Regions from separate parts of the Bacillus sp. K7 genome, predicted to be linked through region 1. Evidence: riboswitches for the same ligand, from Rfam matches in the RefSeq annotation. Region 1 holds a riboswitch; each other region holds the start of a gene.
The links. Region 1 has a riboswitch for S-adenosylmethionine ahead of metI (cystathionine gamma-synthase/O-acetylhomoserine thiolyase). Riboswitches for the same ligand answer to the same signal wherever they lie in the genome.
Positions count from the first base shown of each region.

Region 2: linked by a shared signal. The riboswitch ahead of M1D98_RS08245 (phosphoadenylyl-sulfate reductase) and the one ahead of metI (cystathionine gamma-synthase/O-acetylhomoserine thiolyase) in region 1 are both predicted to bind S-adenosylmethionine.
Region 3: linked by a shared signal. The riboswitch ahead of mtnW (2,3-diketo-5-methylthiopentyl-1-phosphate enolase) and the one ahead of metI (cystathionine gamma-synthase/O-acetylhomoserine thiolyase) in region 1 are both predicted to bind S-adenosylmethionine.

Region 1 is NZ_CP096406.1:1,230,281-1,232,481, forward strand. Features, by position in the region: gene M1D98_RS06205 (esterase family protein) at 1-399, opposite strand, end outside; SAM riboswitch class I at 564-684, shown strand; gene metI (cystathionine gamma-synthase/O-acetylhomoserine thiolyase) at 754-1,875, shown strand; gene metC (cystathionine beta-lyase) at 1,868-2,201, shown strand, end outside.
Region 2 is NZ_CP096406.1:1,622,884-1,625,084, forward strand. Features, by position in the region: gene pyrF (orotidine-5'-phosphate decarboxylase) at 1-417, shown strand, start outside; gene pyrE (orotate phosphoribosyltransferase) at 414-1,046, shown strand; SAM riboswitch class I at 1,191-1,296, shown strand; gene M1D98_RS08245 (phosphoadenylyl-sulfate reductase) at 1,457-2,158, shown strand; gene cysP (sulfate permease) at 2,170-2,201, shown strand, end outside.
Region 3 is NZ_CP096406.1:1,422,448-1,424,648, forward strand. Features, by position in the region: gene mtnE (methionine-glutamine aminotransferase) at 1-866, shown strand, start outside; SAM riboswitch class I at 908-1,008, shown strand; gene mtnW (2,3-diketo-5-methylthiopentyl-1-phosphate enolase) at 1,092-2,201, shown strand, end outside.

The DNA of each region.
Region 1 (2,201 bases):
GGTCGCTCCGAGCGAATCGCCGATCAGCGTGCGTCCGTAGCCGACATGATAAGTAGGATACTCATCATCCGCAAACGGTACGAGCTCATGGGCGATGAACCGTTTATACGCTGAAAACTTGGAGCCCTCCGGATGATAGGTTTTTCTGCGTTTATCAACATCCTTATAAGGAACACCGATAATAATACTCCGGTCAATTTCACGTTTGGACAGCAATTCCTCGACCTGTCTGCCAATTCTCCCCAGCCTGAAATAATCGTGGCCGTCCTGCGCGATAATAACATGGTATTTATAAAGAGGGGAGTAGTTGGACGGCAGATAAACGAGCAATGTCATTTCCTCGTTAAGCTCTTTCGAAAAGAATTTCTTTTCTTGCACTGTGCCGTTTTTCGGTGCCATAATACATTCCTCCAGGACAACTAGACTTTCTTGCGTTTTCCATTATTGTACCATGAATTATTAGAAATTTCTCTCTTTAAACCGTTCGGAACTCGAAGAAAAAAGTATTGAAATAAACTGCGAATTAAGTTAATATAAAACAATCAGAAAATTGAAATCGATATTTCTTATCGTGAGAGGTGGAGGGACTGGCCCTTAGAAACCTCAGCAACCGGCCTGTTTTGCATATGTGCAAAGCGCCAAGGTGCTAAATCCAGCAAGCGTTTTATGCTTGGAAGATAAGAGGAAGCGTTTAAACCCCTTCTTCTTATGAAGAAGGGGTTTTTTATTTTGAAAAGGGAAGGTGTCAGCTATATGTCACAGCATGTTGAAACGAAATTAGCCCAAATCGGGAACCGAAGCGACGAAGTAACGGGGACAGTGAGTCCTCCTATTTATTTATCAACAGCATACCGCCACAGAGGGATCGGTGAATCAACCGGATTTGATTATGTCCGCACAAAAAATCCGACACGCCAGCTTGTGGAGGACGCGATCGCCAGCTTAGAGAACGGAGCGAGAGGGCTTGCCTTCAGTTCGGGAATGGCGGCCATCCAAACAATTATGGCGCTATTTAAAAGCGGAGACGAACTGATCGTTTCATCCGACCTATATGGCGGCACGTACCGCTTGTTTGAAAATGAATGGAAAAAATATGGCTTGACCTTTCATTATGATGATTTCAGCGACGAAGACTGTTTACGCTCCAAGATAACGCCGAATACAAAAGCGGTATTTGTGGAAACACCGACAAATCCGCTCATGCAGGAGGCGGACATTGAAAAGATCGCCCAGATCACAAAAGAGCACGGTCTTCTGCTGATCGTTGATAATACATTTTACACACCGGTCTTGCAGCAGCCGCTTGAGCTGGGAGCCGACATTGTGATACACAGTGCAACCAAGTATTTAGGCGGGCATAACGACCTGCTTGCGGGGCTTGTCGTTGTGAAAGATGAACAGCTTGGAGAAGAAATGTTTCAACACCAAAATGCCATCGGCGCTGTCCTGCCTCCATTTGATTCATGGCTTCTCATGAGAGGAATGAAGACGCTGAGCCTCAGAATGCGCCAGCATCAGGCAAACGCGCAGGAGCTTGCGGCGTTTTTAGAAGAGCAGGAAGAAATTGCGGATGTGCTGTATCCCGGAAAAGGCGGCATGCTGTCCTTCCGTCTGCAAAAAGAAGAGTGGGTGAACCCGTTTTTAAAAGCGCTGAAGACCATTTGTTTTGCGGAAAGCCTCGGCGGGGTGGAGAGCTTTATTACATATCCAGCCACACAGACGCACATGGATATTCCTGAAGACATCCGCATCGCAAACGGGGTCTGCAATCGTCTGCTGCGCTTTTCGGTCGGAATTGAACATGCGGAAGATTTAAAAGAAGACCTAAAACAGGCGTTATGTCAGGTCAAAGAGGGAGCTGTTTCATTTGAGTAATCACAATTGGACGCTGGAAACCCAGCTCGTGCACAATCCATTTAAAACAGACGGTTCAACAGGGGCCGTCAGTGTGCCGATCCAGCATGCATCAACATTTCATCAATCTTCATTTGAAGAGTTTGGCGCATATGACTACAGCCGCTCAGGCACGCCGACAAGAACAGCTCTCGAAGAAACCATTGCCGCACTGGAAGGCGGAACGAGAGGATTGGCTTTTAGCTCAGGCATGGCTGCGATCTCGACAGCATTTTTACTTCTGTCACAGGGCGATCACGTTCTTGTGACAGAAGATGTATACGGCGGAACCTTCCGCATGGTGACAG
Region 2 (2,201 bases), 390 kb from region 1:
GGCTTAGAAGAAGGGACGCCATCCGGGAAAAAACGCCCGTCCCTTATCGCGGTAACCCAGCTGACAAGCACATCTGAACAAATCATGAAAGATGAACTGCTGATCGAAAAGCCTTTGATTGACACGGTCGTCCACTACAGCAAACTAACAGAAGAAAGCGGATTGGATGGAGTGGTCTGCTCTGTTCATGAAGCAAAAGCCATTTACCAAGCGGTGCCGTCTTCATTTCTGACTGTCACTCCAGGGATCAGGCTGTCAGAAGACGCTGCGAATGACCAAATCCGCGTAGCGACACCTGCAATTGCAAGAGAGAAAGGGTCATCCGCAATTGTAGTAGGACGCTCGATTACAAAAGCGAAAAACCCAGTAAAAGCCTATGAAGCTGTCAAACTCGAATGGGAGGGAATCAAATCATGAAGCAAATCATCGCAAAACATTTATTAGACATCCAAGCTGTATTTTTACGCCCGAACGAGCCATTTACATGGGCAAGCGGCATTTTATCGCCAATCTACTGTGACAACCGCCTTACGCTATCTTTCCCGGAAGTCAGAAATGATGTGGCCTCAGGCATCCGCAAGCTTGTCGAAGAGCATTTTCCTGAAGCTGAAATGATTGCGGGTACAGCGACAGCCGGTATTCCTCATGCTGCTCTGGCGGCTGACCGTTTGAACCTTCCGATGTGTTATGTGAGAAGCAAGCCGAAAGCGCACGGAAAAGGCAATCAGATTGAGGGAGCCGTGCAAAAGGGGCAAAAAACGGTCGTCATTGAAGACTTAATCTCTACAGGAGGCAGCGTGCTTGAAGCTGCGGCAGCTTTACAAGCGGCTGGCTGTGAAGTGCTTGGTGTCGTCTCAATCTTTACGTACGGGCTTTCTCAAGCGCAGGAAGCGTTTGAGAAGGCAGAACTGCCATACTACTCTTTAACTGATTATGATGCGCTCACACAGGTCGCGCTTGAAAACGGAAATATTCATTCAGGGGATTTAGAAAAGCTGAAAACGTGGAAACGAAATCCCGAGTCAAAAGATTGGTTTAAAAAATAATAAATAAATTTCGCTGATGCACAGAGGCCTCAAAGCCTTGATGCAGTTGAAAACAGGCCCCGAGGTCTGTTTTTTTATTAATCCTATAAAAAAAGTCGGGTTGACTTATGTTAGAATTGTGCTAAAATTTACTACAAATCTAAAAACTTATCAAGAGCGGCTGAGGGACTGGACCTATGAAGCCCGGCAACCTGCACAGTTTGTAAGGTGCTACTTCCAGCAAAATGAAATCCATTTTGAAAGATAAGGGCTGCATGCTGTTCTTGTCTTTCTTTCCGCCGGATCGAAAGTTTTTTATTTTAAGAGGAAGAAGGGATGGCGGCAATCACCGCAGCCGCGCATGACATTACAATTGGAAAAAGGCAATCAGCAGAAAGCGACTGTTTGTCTCCGAAAGGAGGAAAGAAGAAATGTTAACGTACGATAATTGGGAAGAGCCAACGATTACATTTCCGGAAGACGATCCTTATAAAGGAGCGCTGTCAGTTTTAAAGTGGGCATACGGCCATTACGGCAATCAGCTTGTTTATGCCTGCAGTTTCGGAATTGAGGGAATCGTTCTGATTGACTTAATTTATAAAGTGAAAAAAGACGCAGAGATTGTGTTTCTTGATACAGGACTTCATTTTAAAGAAACCTATGAAACGATTGAACGAGTGAAAGAGCGTTATCCGGGTCTTCATATCATCCTGAAAAAACCAGATCTCACGCTTGAGGAGCAAGCTGGTGAATATGGCGATAAACTGTGGGAGAGAGAACCGAATCAATGCTGCTATCTCAGAAAGATCGTTCCTTTAAGAGAGGCGCTTTCGGGACATCCGGCCTGGCTTTCCGGCCTGCGCCGTGATCAAGGGCCGAGTCGTGCCAATACGAATTTCTTAAATAAAGATGAAAAATTCAAATCAGTAAAAGTATGTCCGCTTATCCACTGGACTTGGAAAGACATTTGGAGATACACATCCCGGAATGAGCTGGACTACAATCCGCTTCATGACCAAGGATATCCAAGTATTGGCTGCGCGCCTTGTACCGCTCCAGCTTTTACTGCAGAGGATTTACGCTCAGGAAGATGGAATGGTATGGCGAAAACAGAATGCGGACTGCATGAATAAGGAGCTGTAAAATGGAATTAGCCGCTATTTTATTTAGCTTGTT
Region 3 (2,201 bases), 190 kb from region 1:
TCCCGCAATGTTTGCTGAATCCCGGAGATACGATTTTAGTTCCGGATCCGGGCTATCCTGATTACTGGTCAGGTGTGGCACTCGCGAAAGCGAAGATGGAAATGATGCCGCTCGTAAAGGACAGGGCGTTTCTGCCTGATTACAGCAACATCCCCGCTGAAGTGAGAGAACAGGCGAAATTGATGTACTTGAATTATCCGAATAATCCGACTGGAGCTGTTGCTACCTCCGGTTTTTTTGAAGAAACCGTGAGTTTTGCAAAAGAAAACGGGATTTGTGTTGTTCATGATTTTGCTTACGGCGCTGTAGGATTTGACGGCTGTAAGCCGTTAAGCTTCTTGCAGACTGAAGGTGCGAAGGATATCGGCATTGAAATTTATACGCTGTCAAAAACGTATAATATGGCGGGGTGGCGGATCGGCTTTGCCGTCGGAAACGCTTCGGTCATTGAAGCGATCAATCTTTATCAAGACCATATGTTTGTCAGTCTTTTCAGAGCGACTCAGGAGGCTGCAGCGGCGGCACTGCTAGGTGATCAAACGTGCGTGGCGGAGCAAAATGCCCGATATGAAAGCAGGCGAAACGCTTGGATTGCGTCATGCCGGGAGATCGGCTGGGATGTGGCTGCTCCGGCAGGTTCTTTTTTTGCATGGCTGCCCGTGCCTGAAGGCTATACTTCCGAGCAGTTCTCAGACCTTTTGCTGGAAAAAGCGAATGTGGCCGTTGCGGCTGGAAATGGTTTCGGTGAATATGGCGAGGGCTATGTCAGAGTCGGGCTGCTGACAAGTGAAGAAAGACTCAAAGAGGCCGCTTATCGAATTGGGAAGCTGAACCTGTTTACCCAAAAAAGCATTGACAAGACTTGATAACGATGGGATAATTCAAAATAATTTATAAAATCTATATTTTCTTATCAAGAGCAGGCAGAGGGACGAGCCCGATGAAGCCCGGCAACCGACTTATAAAGCACGGTGCTAATTCTTGCAGCTGGCGGCTGAGAGATAAGATTCGGACGAGAAACGAAACCTCTTTAGACGCGATTGCTGTTTGAAGAGGTTTTTTTATATGGATGAAATGAAAGGAGCTCTGGCATGGGTGAGTTATTAGCAACATATCTCCTGACCGAACCGGGAGCCGATACAGAGAAAAAAGCGGAACAAATCGCAACAGGATTGACAGTAGGCTCCTGGACTGATCTGCCCCTTGTAAAACAGGAACAAATGCAAAAGCACAAGGGACGGGTGATAAAGGTCGAGGAAAGAGAAGGGACTCCTGCGTCAGGAAAACAAGCGGTGATCACAATTGCCTATCCTGACATCAATTTCTCTCAGGATATCCCGGCTTTGCTGACAACAGTATTTGGGAAGCTGTCGCTGGACGGAAAAATCAAATTACTCGATCTTCACTTCTCTGACGCGTTTAAGCGCACGCTGCCGGGACCGAAGTTTGGTGTATACGGCATTCGAAAGCTGCTGGGAGAGTTTGAGAGACCGCTGTTAATGAGCATTTTCAAAGGGGTTATCGGAAGAGACCTGAGTGATATTAAAGAACAGCTCAGACAGCAGGCGCTTGGCGGAGTTGACCTGATTAAGGACGATGAAATTTTCTTTGAGACAGGCCTGGCGCCTTTTGAAACAAGAATTACAGAAGGAAAGCAAGTATTGAAAGAAACGTATGAGCAAACCGGGCATAAAACGCTGTATGCGGTCAATTTGACCGGGCGTACGGCTGATCTGAACGACAAAGCGAGACGCGCTGCTGAATTGGGAGCGGATGCGTTATTGTTTAATGTCTTCGCTTACGGCTTGGACGTCATGCAAAGCTTGGCGGAAGATCCCGAAATCGCAATCCCGATTATGGCTCATCCAGCTGTCAGTGGGGCGTTTACGTCTTCTCCGTTCTACGGATTTTCTCACGCTCTTTTGCTCGGAAAATTGAACCGGTATTGCGGAGCCGACTTCAGTCTCTTCCCATCTCCGTACGGTTCGGTTGCGCTTCCAAAAGAAGATGCGCTGGCGATTCACGAAGAATGTGTGAGAGAGGATGCCTTTAACCAAACATTTGCCGTTCCGTCAGCAGGCATTCATCCCGGTATGGTTCCGCTTTTAATGCGGAATTTCGGCATAGATCATATTATAAACGCCGGGGGAGGCGTACACGGACATCCGAACGGCGCCCAGGGCGGTGGCAAAGCGTTCAGA